DNA from 4 places in the Saccharopolyspora taberi genome. Region 4 is predicted to be linked to each of the others. Evidence: riboswitches for the same ligand, from Rfam matches in the RefSeq annotation. Region 4 holds a riboswitch; each other region holds the start of a gene.

Region 1 (3,860 bases), on a different contig from region 4:
CTGCTCGGGGGACTCCTCCGGAGCCCCCGCGCCGCCGCCGGGTCCGTCCTCCGGGCCGTCCGGCCCGTCGTCGTCCGGCCCCCTCCCGGCTCCGCCGGGCCCCTCATCGCCGTCCGGCTCCTCGCCGGCCTCGCCGCCGCCGTCCGGCTCCTCGTCACCGCCGTCGGCGTGCTCCGCCGCCTCCGACAACGCCTGCTGGAGCTGCTCCTCCTCCACGCCCGGCTCGTCGAACGGGTCACGGCGCCGCCGGTGCGGCAGCGCCAGCCGCGCCGCCGCCTCCACGTCGGCCTCGGCAACTTCGTCGGCGCCGCGCCACGCGGCGTGCGCGACCGCGGTCCGGGCCACCACGAGGTCCGCGCGCATGCCGTCGACCTCGAACGCGGCGCACAGCGCGGAGATCCGGCGCAGCTCGGAGTCGGGCAGCGCGACCGCCTCCACCCGCTCGCGGGCAGCGACGATCCGCTCGGCGAGCGCGGCGTCCTCGGCTTCCCACTTCCGCGCGAAACCGGCGGGGTCCGCCTCGAACGCGAGCCTGCGCCGGACGACCTCGGTCCGGGTGTCGACGTCGCGCGATGCCGCGACGTGCACGGTGAGGCCGAACCGGTCGAGCAGCTGCGGGCGCAGCTCGCCCTCCTCCGGGTTCATGGTTCCCACCAGCAGGAACGACGCCGCGTGCGACACCGAGACGCCCTCGCGCTCGACGTGCGCGCGCCCCATCGCCGAGGCGTCCAGCAGCAGGTCGACCAGGTGGTCGTGCAGCAGGTTCACCTCGTCGACGTAGAGCACCCCGCGGTGCGCCGCCGCGAGCAGGCCGGGCTGGTAGGCGCGGACCCCGTCGGCCAGCGCCCGCTCCAGGTCCAGCGACCCGACCAGGCGGTCCTCGGTCGCGCCCACCGGCAGCTCGACGAGCTGCGCGGGCCGCAGCAGCGGGCGCTCGCCGTCATGCGGACCGTCGGGGCACCGCGGGTCGGCATCGAGCGGGGCGCAGCCGAACCGGCAGTCCGGCACGACCTCCAGCTCGGGCAGCAACGCCGCCAGCGCGCGCACGATCGTCGATTTCGCGGTGCCCTTCTCGCCCCGCACCAGCACCCCGCCGATGCGCGGGTGCACCGCGTTGAGCAGCAGCGCCAGCCGCAGGTCATCGTGGCCGACCACGGCGGAGAACGGATAGCGCGCAGCTGTCATGCCAGCAGTTCCTTCCTCGGGTCTCGGACGCCCCGGGTGGTGGGAACAAGAGGCGGCAGTGTCCTGACTCCCGGCTCGCCGCGGTCCCTCCGGCCTTCCCAGGTCACCCCGGTGGCTCGCGGGGGAGGTCCGCTCCCCGGTCACAGTGGCGCCGACCGTGCCGGACTCGCACCGGCTTCCTGACGCACCTCTTGCTTGTGGACCACCGTGCATCGTCGCAGACGACGATCACGGGTGGCGGCGCGCAGTAACGAGGGACACTACTTGGCGGCGGCGGGATCGCGGCGCATGTCGACGTGCGGGATGCCGTCCTCCAGGTACTCCTCGCCGGTCTCGGCGAATCCGAAGGAGCGGTAGAAGTCCAGCGCGTAGGTCTGCGCGGAGAGCACCGAAGGCGCGCGGCCGATCTCGGCCACCGCGGCGCGCATCAGCTTGCGCGCGAGCCCGAGGCCGCGGGCGGCCCGGGCGGTGCAGACCCGGCCGATCCGCAGGGTGCCGTCCGGATCCTCCAGCAGCCGCAGGTAGCCGAGCACGTAACCGTCGGCGGAGTCGATCCAGAAGTGCCTGGTGGAATCCTCCAGATCACGACCGTCGAGTTCGGGGTAGGCGCACGCCTGCTCGACCACGAACACGTCGACCCGCAACCGCAGCATCCGGTAGAAGTCTTCGGCGTCGAGATCCGCGGTGTAGGCGCGGTGCACGGAGGTCGCGAGAGGTTGGAGGGTCACCCTTACCTGGATATCACACACCGGTGGTGACCACGGAATTCCCGCAGGCCCGGAGTTGCCGACGCCACGTCGGTCAGGCCCCGGCGATCTCCCCGGCGAACCCGGACAGCCGGGTGTAGACCCCGGGCGCGTCCGGCCGCCCGCAGCCGGTGCCGAACGACACCACCCCGGTCAGCCTGCCGTCGACCACGAACGGCCCGCCGGAGTCGCCGGTGCAGGCGTCCCGGCCGCCCTCGGGGGCTCCGGCGCAGAACATCGACTTCGCGTCGAAGTCGCCGTAGGCGCGCCCGCAGTCCTCGTCGGTGTTCACCGGGACCTCGACCGACTGGAGCACCTGCGACCGCTCCCCGGACTCCGCGGTCTGGCCCCAGCCGTAGACCCGGCCGACCGTTCCCGGCTGGTACCGCGCGGCGTCGTCCGGCGCGACCAGCTCGACCGGCTGCTGCTGCACGGGCGCGCGCAGCGTGAGCACCGCGACGTCGTGGCCGCGCGCGAAGCCGCGGTACTGCGGGTGCACCCACGCCCGCTCGACCTCGCTGACCGTGCCCTCCTGGGTCCTCAGATCCACCCGGCCGGTGACCGCGCGCAGCTCCCGCGGCGACCGCCGCGCCCCGGTGATCGGGTCGACCGCGCAGTGCGCGGCGGTGACCACCTTGACCGGGCTGATCAGCGCTCCGCCGCAGAACTGGTTGCCCGCGTCGTCGGTCAGCGCCACGATCCACGGGGCGTCGGCCGGGGTCGTGGCCGATCCGCCGAGCACGCGCGGCTCGGGCGCGTCCGCCGCGGCCACCGGGTGCGCGCCTGCCAGCGCGGTCACCGCGCCCGCCACCAGAAGCGCCCGCTGCATTCCGTGCTCCACGTCCAGCCTCCACATCTCCCGGGCCATGCCAACGGCACACCGTAGCGACCTGATCACCGGAACATCAGGAGGCACAACTCACAGGCGAGCGGGAAAATATTTCGTTAAGATGGATTGCGGCGGGAAAATTTGCGGCTCACCGCTGAGTCGCACCGTCGCTCATCCGCCCCGGAACCATTCGGTCCCGACGCCCCACGGCCTCGGGACCGCTGGCCTGCGCCCAGCGCCTGCCGAGATACGCCCGATCAAGTGACACCCGGCCGTGCCGCGCCGGTCGACGCCGCACGCCCCGAGCAGGAAGGACCGCACGCTCATGGACCTGACCCCGATGCCCGCCTTCCTGCTCGCCAGCGCGATCGTGATCCTCACGCCCGGCGTCGACGCGTTCCTCCTGCTGCGCACCTCCCTGCGCTCGGGGGTGCGCCCGGGGCTGCTCACGCTCGCCGGGATCCACAGCGCGAGCATCGTCCAGGTCGCGGCCGTGATCTCCGGCCTCGGCGCGCTGATCACCCGGCAGCCCGCGGTGCTGTCGGTGCTGAAGTGGATCGGCGCGGCGTACCTGGTCTACCTCGCCGCGACGATCCTGCGCGGGCTGTGGCTGACCAGGAAGGAGTCCGCGGCGGGCGGGCTGGCCGCGACCGGGCCCGCCGATACCGCCAACCCCTTCGTCCGGGGCTTCCTGAGCAACATCACCAACCCGAAGATGCTGCTGTTCAGCCTGGCCTTCCTGCCGCAGTTCGTGGGGTCAGCGGCCGACCCCGCCGTGCAGCTGATCGGGCTCGCGGTCGTCTTCCTGGTGCTGGCCGCCGGGTGGGAGCTGACCATCGTGCTCGCCGCCGCGCGCATCGCCGACCGGCTGCGGCACCCGAGGTTCGCCAAGTCGCTGGACATGATCAGCGCGGCGGCGTTCCTGACGATCTCCGTCGGCCTGGTCGCGAGCTGACCGGCCCGCGACCAGGGCGCAGGTGAGCAGCGCGAGCGCCGCGGTCACCGCCAGGATCACCGGCGGCGACGCGATCCCGGTCAGCAGCGCGAACGCGAACGGCGCGCAGAAGCCCACGTAGGCCAGCACCCAGAACACGGCGGTC
Region 2 (3,860 bases), on a different contig from region 4:
CCTCGTCGATCCGCTGGTGGTGAACCTGACCCACCGCGCCGCGCTGGGCGACGTGCTCACCAGGGGCGCGCAGACCTACGGCGACCGGACCGCCGTCGTCGACGGCGATCACGAGGTGTCGTACCGGGAACTGGACGCCCGCGCCAACGCGGTGGCGCGCGGGCTGCTGGCCGACGGGCTGGAGCGCGGTGACGCCGTCGCGCTGCAGATCCAGAACCGGTGGGAGTTCGTGGTGACCTTCTTCGCCTGCGCGAAGATCGGCGTGGTCGCGATGCCGCTGAACCTGGCGCTGCCCGCGGCCGACATCGCCTACCAGCTCGCCGACAGCGGGGTGCGCGCCGTGGTGGCCGAGGAGGCTTTCCTCCCGGTGCTGGAGGAAGCGCTGCACACCGCCGAAGAGGCGGCGGTGCGTTCGGTGCACGTGATCGGCTCCGCGCCCGCCGAGGTCGCGGGCCGCCGCGCAGCGGACTTCCGGGCACTGCTCGACAACGACACGGCCACCGTGGAGGTCGTCGTCGAGGACCGCGACATCCTGCACTGCCTCTACACCTCCGGGACCACCTCGCTGCCGAAGGGCGTGGTCACCAGCCACGTCGCGGTGCTGATCGCGTCGCTGACCTCGGCTCTGGAGTTCGGCCTGCCGCGCGGGCGCAGGGGTGCGGTGATGCCGATCGTGCTGCCGCTGTTCCACGTCACCGGGCTCGACGTGCTGTTGCTCCCGATGCTGGTGACCGGTGGAACGGCCGTGCTGCACCGGGGTTTCGACCCCGAGACCCTGCTCGACGACCTCGCCGTCCGGCGGGCCACCCACGTGGCTCTGCTCCCGGCGATGTGGGGCGCTCTGCTCGACCACCCGCGGCTCGGCGAGATCGACACCACCTCGCTGCGGGTGGGCATCTACGCGATGGCGCCGATGCCCGCGCAGCGGCTGGAGGCGATCCGGGCGGCGTTCCCGCGGGCCGACGTCATCCTGGGCTCCGGGCAGACCGAGACCACGCCGCTGTCCGAACTCCAGTGGCCCGAGCACCAGGGCGAGAAGGACAACTCGTGGGGCCCGCCGGTGGCCACCACCGACGTGCGGATCATGGGCCCGGACGGCGGTTTGCTGCCGCCCGGCGAGGAGGGCGAGATCGTCTACCGGACGCCGCAGCTGATGGACGGCTACTGGAACAACCCCGGGGCGAACGCGGAAGCCTTCGCGCACGGCTGGTTCCACGGCGGTGACGTCGGCTACCTCGACGAGGAGGGCGTCGTCTGGTTCACCGACCGGACCAAGGACATGATCAAGACCGGCGGGGAGAACGTGTCCTCGGTCGAGGTCGAGCGGGCAGTGCTCGCGCACGAGTCCGTGGCCGAGTGCGCCGTCATCGGGATGCCCGACGACCGCTGGGGCGAGGCGGTGACGGCGTTCGTGGTCGCCGCGCCCGGCCGCACCGTCGACCCGCAGGAACTCCGGGCGGTCTGCAAGCGGAACCTCGCCGGGTTCAAGGTCCCCAAGCACTTCGAAGTCGTCGGCGCGCTGCCCAAGACGGCCACCGGCAAGATCAGGAAGCACGAGCTGCGGCGAAGCTGAATCCGGTGGCGGTCCGGGGTTTCGCACTGCGACCATCGCGCCATGACCGGCTTCGGACCCGCCATCGACACCCGGCCGCTGTACCCGCGCGAGCGGGGGCTGCTGCTCGACCTGCTCTCGGCACTGCCCTCGGCAGACTGGGACTGCCCCACCGTCTGTCCAGGGTGGACGGTGCACGACATCGTCGGGCACGTTCTCAACGACTACCTGCGGCGCCTCTCCGGCAGCAGGGACGGCCACCGGGGCGCCGTCTTCGCCGACGACGAGACGCTGCCCGCGTACCTGGCGCGCACCAACGAGGAATTCGTCCGCGCCGCCCGGCAGTGCAGTCCGGCGGTCATGACCGGGCTGCTGGCGCACCTGGGCCCGCAGCTGGACGAGCTGTGGGCGGCCCGCGACCTCGACGCCCCGGCGGATCTCGACGTGTCGTGGGCGGCCGACGACCGCCCCAGTCCGGCCTGGCTCGACATCGCCCGCGACTACACCGAGTTCTGGGTCCACCAGCAGCAGATCCGCGACGCGGTCGAACGCCCCGGCGCCGAGGATCCCGAGCTGATGGCTCCCGTCATCGACACGTTCATGCGGGCTCTGCCGCACTCGCTCCGCGACCAGGACCGGCCGATCGGGACCGCCGTGGGCTTCACCGTCACCGGTCCGTCCGGTGGTGACTGGCTCGCGGTCAGCACTCCGAGCGGATGGCGGCTGGGCTCCGGCGCCGACCTGGCCGCGCGGGTGACGATGGACCAGGACGCGTTCTGGCGGCTGGCCACCCGCGGCATCCCGGTCGAGGCCGCCCGGGAGCGGTCGAGCGCCGAGGGCGACCGAGAGCTGGTCGCAGCCGCGACCTCGCTGCTGGCCATCGTGCGCTGACCGCGGAAGTGATCTTCGACGGGGTTGCTTGACAGCCCGACGCGCGGACTGCGAATGTCACCGCACAAGTTCATGCGACGGCGCCCAGGAAGCCGGTGCGAATCCGGCACGGTCCCGCCACTGTGAATGGGGAGCCGCCCGCGCACGATTGCCACTGCCGGTGAAACGGTGGGAAGGCGCGCGGACGGCGAAGATCCATGAGTCAGGAGACTGACGTCGTCGTGCCGATTCGCACGGGGTCGCGGAGCCCCGGAGGAGGTACTTCGACGTGCCGCACCACGTCGCGCGCAGCGCTGCCGTCCCATGCCACCGGACCGGTCCGTCCCGTCCGGCGCACTTCTCCACACCGGAACCGCAGAACTGATCCACCCACCTCGCGGTGGAACCCGGTCCTGCTCGAAAAAGCCGATTCCGTGGAGAATCCCGTTGCTTCCCACTACAGCCCCACCCCGTCCTGCGCCGCATTCGGCCCTGACCGCGGTGGCCGACCGAGTGCGCGCGGCCGATCCGGACCGCCCCGCCGAGGCGCGCCTGGACCACGTCCGGACCTCGGTCGCCTTCATGACCGTCCAAAGTGCACACCACGTCGGCCGGAGCTCCGGCTACGCGAACTCCGTGCTCAGCCTCCGGATCGGCGGCGCGATCGGTTCCTGCGCCGTGGAACCGGGCGAGCTCGATCCCGGCGCGGTGCGCGATCTGGTGGGCAGGAACGTCGCCGAGCTGCTTGAGCACCCCGAGCCCGCGGTGCGGGTCGCGGTCCTCGACGCCTATCTCGCATTCCTGCTCCCGCACACCGAACACCCCGGCAGCAGGACGGTTCGCGTCCCTGGCGGGACGTCGCTGGCCAAGTCCACTGCTCGCGCGCGGGAGGTCGCGAAGCTCGTGCCGCTTGCCGAGGGCGACACCGTCGCCGTGATCGGCGTGGTGAACTCGCTGCTGGCCGCCCTGCGCGAGCGCGGCGCACGGTGCGTTCCGTGCGATCTCAAGGGCGGTCGCACCGAGTGGGACGAGCCGATCGTGCCGGACCACCGGCAGGCGATGACCGGGGCGCAGGCGGTGCTGGCGTCCGGAATGGTGCTGGGCAACGGGACCTTCGACGAGATCTCCGCGTTCTGCCGCGAGCAGCGGCTGCCGCTGGTGCTGTTCGCGCAAACCGGCAGCGCGGTACTGCGCGAACTGCTCGGCGCGGACGTGCACGCCCTGTCGGCCGAGCCGTACCCGTTTTTCTGGCTGACCGGTGACAGCACCGACATCCACCTCTACGCGGCGGAAACCGGTGAGCGCCCGTGACCGCCGTCAGCACCTCCTGGACCGCGGGCGGCCCCAGGTGCCGTTCCGTGCTGGAACTCGTCGGCAACACCCCGGTCCTGCGGATCGACGCCCCGCTCCCCCGGCCGCACCCGGGTTTCTGGGCGAA
Region 3 (3,860 bases), on a different contig from region 4:
CGTACGGGTCGCCGCCCTTGAGCCGCACCACGAACTTGCCCGCCTTCGCGTGCTCGATCAGCAGCGAGTTGATGACGTCCTGGTTGGCCGCCCGGCCGTAGGGGATCTTCGAGGCGTCCACGACCTCCACGTGCGGGCCCAGCTCCTCCAGCAGCTCGCGCGGGGCCAGCCGGTCGGTGATCACCACGTCCGCCCTGGCCAGCAGCTGGCGACCGCGGACGGTGATCAGGTCCGGGTCGCGCGGTCCGCCGCCGACCAGCGCCACCCCGGGCGCGGGCCGCTCCACCCGCTCGTCGACCGCGCCGGTGCGCAGCGCCTCGACGAGCGCGTCGCGCACCGCTGCCGAGCGGCGGTGGTCGCCGCCGGCGAGCACGCCGAGCAGCAGCCCGCCGTGCTCGGCGACGGCCGGCGTGACCGCCGTGCCGAGCGAAGCGATGTCGGCGCGGACGCAGAACACCCGGCGGCGCTCGGCCTCGGCCGCGACCTCGGCGTTGACCTCGTTGCCGGTCGCGCAGGCCACCACGTACCACGCGCCGTCGAGGTCGCCGTCGGCGTAGGCGCGCCGGTGCCAGGTCAGCTCCCCCGCGTCGGCCATGGCCTCCACCGCCGGGGTCGCCTCCGGTGCGATGACCTCGACCCGCGCACCCGCCTTGATCAGGCGGGGAACCCGCCGCTGCGCGACGGTGCCTGCACCGACCACGACCACCCGCTTCCCGGCGAGGTCGAGTCCTGCGAAGTAGTGGTTCTCAGTCATGTCCGCAATCCGTGTTGTGCTTCGCCCGGCAGGGCCGGACCCAGAGAGTGGGAGCGGGCCACCACGTTGTGGCCCGCTGGCCTGATCAGCGCTGGTCAGGCGGGCGCAACCGCCACCAGAGCGCGGCGCCGCCCCATACTGCCATGAACGCGGCCAGCGTCAGATAGCCGAGCAGTTCGAAGTGGTCGCCCAGCGCCGCCACCGGGCCCAGCGGCGACACCCCGAGCTCGTCGAGCAACCCGGCCAGCACCACCAGCGCGACCACGGCCGCGAGCACCACGGTCAGCGCCGTGGTGGTCACGTTGACCGACAGCCTGCGCAGCGGCCGGGCCAGCGACCAGGTGTAGGCGCGGGACATCAGCATCCCGTCCACGCTGTCCACTGTGCACATCCCGGCGGCGAACAGCAGCGGCAGGCTCAGCACCGCGACCGCGGACAGCTGCTGGTTCGGCGCGACCATCGCCAGCACCGTGATCTCGGTCGCGGTCTGCATGCCGAGCCCGAACAGCAGTCCGATGACGAACAGGTGCCACGACCGGCCGACCAGCGCCCGCATCCGGCCTCGCAGCAGCCGGGCCATCAACCCGCGCCGCCCCAGCACCAGCTCGATCTCCTCCTCGCCGACCCCGCCGCCGCGGGCCCGCCGAAGCAGCCGCACGGCGTCGCGCAGGACCAGCGCGTTCAGCACGGCGAGGGCGCCGAGCACGAGCACGACCACCACGTCGACGACGAGCGAGGTCTGCAGCCCGGCCTGCTCAGCCCACGACTGCGCGGCCGGTCCGGCGACGAACGCCACCGCGAACGCCAGGAACATCACCACGCTGGCGTGCCCGAGCGCGAACCACATGCCGGTCGACACCGGCCGCCTGCCGCGCTGCATGAGCAGCCGGGTCGCGTCGTCGATCACCGCGACGTGGTCGGCGTCGAAGCCGTGCCGCAGGCCGAGCAGGTAGGCGGTGGTCCCGGCGGCGGCCAGCCCGCCAGCGGCGGTGAACGCCTCCTGGTGGAGCAGGTAGGCGCTCCAGCCGATCAGGTGCAGCGCGCCGACCCCCGCCAGCACCCACGCCGCCTTCCGGCGTTCGACAGTTCCCCACGCGTGGCGGGGATTTGGTGCGTGATCGTTTTCCGGTCCGTGATCGGTTTCGGCTGGGTGCGGGGTTTCCGGTGCGCGATCGGTTTTCGGCCTGTGACCGGTTCCAGGCCCGTGACCGGCATCCGGTCCATGATCGGTTTCGGCTGGATGCGGGGCTCCCGCTCCGTGACCGGTCCCCGGCCCATGATCGGTTTCAGCTGCGTGCGGGGTTTCCCGCACCTGATCGGTTTCCCGTGCGCGATCGTTCGCAGGCATGGATCTCCTGGGTTCTCCGCCCTGGGGCTCCTACCGCGCGCCGCGGGCGCGGCGCGGGGCCGGCGACGAGTCTCCTGACTCCCGGATCACGGCGGGTCTCCCGAGCCTTCCAGCCCTCGCGGGCCGTGGCGGTGCACTTCGGGACCGCTCCCCGGTCACAGTGGCGGGACCGTCCCGGATTCGCACCGGGTTCCTCCGCCGCAGGCCGTCGTATCCTGACCTGCCCGGCGACCCGGGTCAATCGACCGCGACCGTTCTGTGATCGGCATCGCCGACCGCCGCGAGCACGCCCATCCTGGTCCCAGCAGCCCTTTCGCTGGGCCGCTGACCAGCGCATGCTGGTCATGCGCGCGGACCGAGGAGGCGACCATGAACGAGACTCGGACGATCAACTTGAACCTGCAGGTGGTCGAGGCCGGCGCGAAGACGACCTGCGACGTCGGGATGACCACCGGCGACGGCCAGGCGCTGCACGGGCACGGCACCGCCCGCCGCCACCCGGACGACCCGGACGTCCCGCAGATCGGGGACGAGATCGCGGTGGCCAGGGCGCTGTTCGAGCTGGCCCACAAGCTGCTTGATACGGCCGCACACGACATAGGCGAGCGCATGCACCGCAAGGTTCATCTGCCCGCGTGAGGTTCGTTCTGCTCGGCGGCGCGGGCGGCGGAACCTCAGGCGCCCGCGCCGCCACCATTCAGCCGGAAATGCCGGGGACCTGGATCAGGTCCAGGTCGGCGGCGGTGGTGAGTTCGCCCAGCAGGGCGACCGCGTTGCCTTTCAGGGCCAGGGACACCGCGTCCTCCGGGGTTCCCGGCCGGACGTCCGTGCCCGGGCGGAGGAGGTGGCGGACCTCGTCGATCCGGTGGTCCGGGTCGACCACGACCGCGGCCCGGCGGAGTTCCGCCTCGGCGCGCGGGGTGCGCAGGTCCGGGGCCGGGCCCAGGGTGATCGCCGCGAGCCTGCCCCGGGGCCGGGTGCGGGCCGCGGCCACCACCACGTTCTCCCCGGTGATCTTGCCGACGACCAGTTCCGCGGGCCCGAGTTCGCCCGCCGCGCGCAACGCGGCGGCCTCGGCCACGCTCGGCGTCCCGGTGTGCGCCGCCACCGCGTCGCTCGGGTTCGGCACCTCCACCCCCGCCAGCTCCGCCGCCGGGTAGCGCAGCAGCGGCAGCTCGTCCCCGGCTTCGGCGGCGTGCCAGAACCCGAGGTCCTGCACCGCTTCGACGACCCCGTGCTCGTCGGCCTTGTCGTCCACGGTCGCGAACGCGCGCACCGCGCGCAGGTCCAGGTCGTGGTCGCGGGCCAGCCGCGCGACCAGCTCGGTCACCTCGCTGCGGGCGACACCGCGCCGCGAGCCGACACCGACGACCAGGGTGCGCGGGACCAGCCGGACGGTGCGCTCCGAGTCCTCCTCGCCGGGCAGCCGGTCGTCGACCACCACCGTCCACAGTGGCCGGTCAACATCGGTGCCGACGTTGTCCGGCAGCGCGGGCAACGGGAATCCGTGCGGGTTCACCACCAGCACCCGCTCGCCGTCGAGGACCGCCGCGCCGCACGCCGCGATGTCACCGTCCACAGTGGCGTCGAGCAGGTCGACGACCTCGTCCCACGGCGAGCTGCTGCCGCCGCCGGGGACCGTCGTGACGACCGGGGTGCAGCCGAGCACGTCGGCCACCTGCTCGGCCAGCGCGTTGGCCCCGGCGTCGTGCCCGCCGTCCAGCGCGATCGCGAACCGCAGCTGCTCGTCGACGCACA
Region 4 (3,860 bases):
TGTCGTTGCGCTCGGGCTCGCCGTGCACCAGCACGTCCAGGCCGAGGTCCTCCTGCAGTTTGATGACGCGCTGGATCTCGTCGCGCATGCGCTGCTTGTAGGCCGCGTCGTCGATGGTGCCGTTGCGCAGTTCCGCGCGGGCCTTGCGGACATCGGTCGTCTGTGGGAAGGAACCGATCGTCGTCGTCGGCAGCGGCGGAAGCCGCAGCGACTTCTCCTGCGCCTGCTGGCGAAGCGCGTAGTCGTTGCGGCGCGAGTGCTCGGGCCGCAGGGACTGGAGCCGGGCCCGGACCCGGTTGTTGCGGATGCGCTCCGCACCGGCCCGGTCGGCGACCGCGGCTGCTGCCTCGGCGAGGTCGTCGGCGACGGCGTCGCGACCCTCGCGCAGCGCGCGGCCCAGCACGACCACCTCGCGCACCTTCTGCGCCGCGAAGGCCAGCCAGGACTTCACCTGCGGGTCGATCTGCGCCTCCGCCTCGACGTCGTAGGGCACGTGCAGCAGCGAGCAGGACGTGCTGACCGCGAGCTCGCCGGCCAGGCCCAGCAGGGTCGCGCCGGTGGTCAGCGCCCGGTCCAGATTGGTGCGCCAGATGTTGCGCCCGTCGACGAGCCCGGCGACCAGCGTCTTGTCCCGCAGGCCGGACAGCGTGGACAACTTGTCCACTGTGGAGGTTCCGGCGACGAGGTCGACGCCGAGCGCCTCGACCGGCGCGGAGGCAAGCACCTCCAGCGCGTCGCCGAGATCGCCGAAGTAGCCGGTCACCAGCAGGTTCGGCCGCTCCTGGAGGTCACCCAGCTTGCGGTAGGCGGCGCGCAGCGCGTCCAGCTCGGCTTGCGTGCGGTCGGCGGCGAACGCGGGCTCGTCGAGCTGCACCCACTCCGCCCCGGCGCGCTTGAGCTCGCCGAGCAGTTCGGCGTAGGCGGCCAGGAGCTCGTCGAGCTTGTCCAGCGGCCGGAACGAGCCGGGAGCGCCTTCGGCGGACTTGGACAGCAGCAGGAACGTCAGCGGACCGACCAGCACCGGGCGCGTGGTGACGCCCAGCTCCGCGGCCTCCAGGTACTGCTCGACCGGCGTCCGGTCGCTCAGCGCGAACCGGGTGTCCGGGCCGATTTCCGGAACCAGGTAGTGGTAGTTGGTGTCGAACCACTTCGTCATCTCCAGCGGCGGGGTGGACTCCACACCGCGGGCCATCGCGAAGTAGGTGTCGAGCGGGTTCAGCCCCAGCTCGGTGTAGCGGGCGGGCACGGCTCCGAAGGTGACCGCGGTGTCGAGCACCTGGTCGTAGTAGGAGAACGTGTTGCCGGGCACCGAGTCCAGGCCCGCGTCCTTCAGCGAGCGCCAGGTGTCCACGCGGAGCTGACGGGCCACGTCGCGCAGCTCGGTCTCGCTGCTGCGGGAGGCCCAGTAGCTTTCCAGCGCGCGCTTGAGTTCCCGGTTCGGTCCGATCCGGGGGTAGCCGAGTACGGTCGATCCGATCTTGGTGGTCAAAACCCTCTCCTCGCGAGCTCGACAGCGGTGGCTCCGAGGTCGCGGCGGAGGCGCGCGGGTCGGCGGCGGGCGGCCCGTCGGGACGGCTCCGGCCGATGCATCCGCAAGGTCCTCCCTCGAGACCTCGGAACAGCGCGCACGGGTTGTGCGCGCACCGATGGCAGGTCTTCGGACTCGCGGGCGCCTCCCGGCCTGGCCGGACGTTCCTACTGGCCGTCGCTTCCCGGGCCGTGCGGCCCAGTGCTTGTCCCGGTCGTGCTGACCGGTGACGGCGGTCGTTCCCGCTCACCGCTGCGGGGCAGTCCCGGATTCCCACCGGGTTCCCTCTTGCCTCGCCCGCTCCCGGCCGAAGACCAGGGGCGGACGAACCACCAGCACCACCAAGGCTAGTGATCCGGGGTGGCTTGGCAAGGGCGTCCCGCTCCCGCCGCCTGTGCGGGCCCGAGCGGGACATCCGCTCTGAAGTCGGTATACGCATCTCTGCATGGCGGAATTGTGATGCCGGACACCGGCGGCTCACATGGTCAGGCGCAGCACGAAGGCGATGAGCCCGAGCAGGCCCGCGGCGGTGGTGGCGGCGCGGGCGACGGCCCACAGTTCCCACAGCCGGGTCCGGGCCGTGATGACGCTGTCCACCCACACCAGGACCAGCAGGACGGACAGCACGGCGCCCAGCACGCACACTCCGCTCCACCCGAAGTTCGAGTGCACCACGCCGGTCAGAGCCGAACCGATCGCACCACCGGCGAAGTAGCACGTCATGTACGCGGAGGTGATGCGGCCGCGCGCGTTCGGTCGCAGCGCGTAGATCAGCGACTGGTTGGTGATGTGCACGCCTTGATGTGCGAGGTCGAGGAGCACGATTCCGCCGAGCAACGCGGCCAGGCTGTGTTCGCCGAGCGCCAGCAGACCCCAGGAGCCGAGCAGGACCAGCCCGCTGACGACCGTGGTCAGCTTCGTCCGTCCGCGGTCGGCCAGGCGACCGGCCAGCTGGGCGGCGATCGCGCCCGCCACACCGACCAGTCCGAACGTTCCGATCTCGGCGTCCGACAAGCCGTAACCCGGACCGGACAGCAGGAAAGCCAGGGATGTCCACAGAACGCTGAAGCAGGCGAAGGCCAACAGGCCGATCGCCGCGCGCGCCCGCAGCACGGGTTCGTCGGCCAGCAGTCGGGCGGTGGAGGCGAGCAGCCGTCCATAAGGCAGTCCGGCGTTTCCGCGGTACTGGGGGAGCGCCCGGTGCATCGCGACGGTCAGGGCGATCATGACCACTGCGGCGGCCCAGTACACAGTGCGCCAGCCGCCGATCGTGGCGATCGCTCCGGAGGCGGTGCGGGCGAGCAGCATGCCCATCACCAGGCCGCTCATCACCGTCCCCACGACCTGGCCGCGCCGGTGGGGAGCGGCCAGGTCCGCGGCGAACGGCAGCAGGACCTGCGCGGTGACCGACAGCAGGCCGGTGATCGCGGTGCCCGCCAGCAGCAGCCCGGCGTCGGGCGCGCTCGCGGTCAGGGCCAGGGAGAACGCGGTGGCCAGGGTCAGCCCGCACACCAGGCGGCGTCGTTCGACCAGGTCGCCCAGCGGCAGGACGAGGACCAGGCCGAGGGCGTAGCCGACCTGCGCGCCGGTGACCACCAGCGAGGCCGACCCGGACGACAGGTGCAGCTCGCGGGCGATGGTGTCGAGCAGGGGCTGCGCGTAGTAGTTGCTCGCCACGCACAGCCCGACGGCCACCGACATCAGCAGGAACGTGCCGCGTCCCGGGCCGTCGGCGCGATGATCGGCCGCACTCTTCGGCGCTACCGGTTGAGAGGAAGCCACGTTTTCCTTCCGAGGCGTGTTCGCGGGCTGTTGTTGTTCATGGTTTCGGCTCTGGGTACATGAGTCCAACAGATGCTTGTCATGCGAGTCATCGCGAAACACGATGGCCTTCGTGGAACTCCGCCAGATCACCTACGCCGTCGCGGTCGCCGAGACCGGAAGCTTCACCCGCGCCGCGCACCGCTGCTTCGTCGTGCAGTCCGCGCTCAGCCACCAGATCGCGCGGTTGGAGGAGGAGCTGGGGGCGCGCCTGTTCGAGCGCGGCAGCCGAGGGGTCCAGGTCACCGCGGCAGGCGAGGCGTTCCTCGGGCCGGCGCGCGACGCCCTTGCCGCGATCGAGCGGGCTCGCGGTGAGGTCGCCGCCGAGGGCAGCCAGGTGCGTGGCCGGCTGAGCATCGGCACGATCACCCCGCTCGTCGCGGTGGACCTGCCCGAACTGCTCGCCGTCTACCGGGAGCGGTATCCGGCGGTGCAGGTCACGCTGCGCGCCCGGCTGGTCCGGGACCTGCTGCACGAGGTCCGCGAGCACGCCTGCGACATCGCTTTCGTC

Evidence for each region. Region 4 has a riboswitch for cobalamin ahead of metE (5-methyltetrahydropteroyltriglutamate--homocysteine S-methyltransferase). Riboswitches for the same ligand answer to the same signal wherever they lie in the genome.
Region 1: linked by a shared signal. The riboswitch ahead of ABD691_RS06270 (magnesium chelatase ATPase subunit I) and the one ahead of metE (5-methyltetrahydropteroyltriglutamate--homocysteine S-methyltransferase) in region 4 are both predicted to bind cobalamin.
Region 2: linked by a shared signal. The riboswitch ahead of ABD691_RS17470 (Rossmann-like domain-containing protein) and the one ahead of metE (5-methyltetrahydropteroyltriglutamate--homocysteine S-methyltransferase) in region 4 are both predicted to bind cobalamin.
Region 3: linked by a shared signal. The riboswitch ahead of ABD691_RS32855 (HoxN/HupN/NixA family nickel/cobalt transporter) and the one ahead of metE (5-methyltetrahydropteroyltriglutamate--homocysteine S-methyltransferase) in region 4 are both predicted to bind cobalamin.

The regions. Positions count from the first base shown of each region.
Region 1 is NZ_BAAAUX010000005.1:344,838-348,697, reverse strand. Features, by position in the region: partial or broken gene ABD691_RS06270 (magnesium chelatase ATPase subunit I) at 1-1,185, opposite strand, end outside; cobalamin riboswitch at 1,223-1,407, opposite strand; gene ABD691_RS06265 (GNAT family N-acetyltransferase) at 1,446-1,913, opposite strand; gene ABD691_RS06260 (S1 family peptidase) at 1,987-2,760, opposite strand; gene ABD691_RS06255 (LysE family translocator) at 3,086-3,715, shown strand; partial or broken gene ABD691_RS06250 (MFS transporter) at 3,836-3,860, opposite strand, start outside.
Region 2 is NZ_BAAAUX010000014.1:688,916-692,775, forward strand. Features, by position in the region: gene ABD691_RS17460 (class I adenylate-forming enzyme family protein) at 1-1,573, shown strand, start outside; gene ABD691_RS17465 (maleylpyruvate isomerase family mycothiol-dependent enzyme) at 1,616-2,443, shown strand; cobalamin riboswitch at 2,507-2,676, shown strand; gene ABD691_RS17470 (Rossmann-like domain-containing protein) at 2,924-3,733, shown strand; gene ABD691_RS17475 (PLP-dependent cysteine synthase family protein) at 3,730-3,860, shown strand, end outside.
Region 3 is NZ_BAAAUX010000044.1:13,046-16,905, forward strand. Features, by position in the region: gene cobA (uroporphyrinogen-III C-methyltransferase) at 1-754, opposite strand, end outside; gene ABD691_RS32855 (HoxN/HupN/NixA family nickel/cobalt transporter) at 840-1,814, opposite strand; cobalamin riboswitch at 2,170-2,298, opposite strand; gene ABD691_RS32860 (DUF1876 domain-containing protein) at 2,472-2,741, shown strand; gene ABD691_RS32865 (cobalamin biosynthesis protein) at 2,800-3,860, opposite strand, start outside.
Region 4 is NZ_BAAAUX010000019.1:21,913-25,772, reverse strand. Features, by position in the region: gene metE (5-methyltetrahydropteroyltriglutamate--homocysteine S-methyltransferase) at 1-1,489, opposite strand, end outside; cobalamin riboswitch at 1,632-1,877, opposite strand; gene ABD691_RS21885 (MFS transporter) at 2,006-3,310, opposite strand; gene ABD691_RS21880 (LysR family transcriptional regulator) at 3,423-3,860, shown strand, end outside.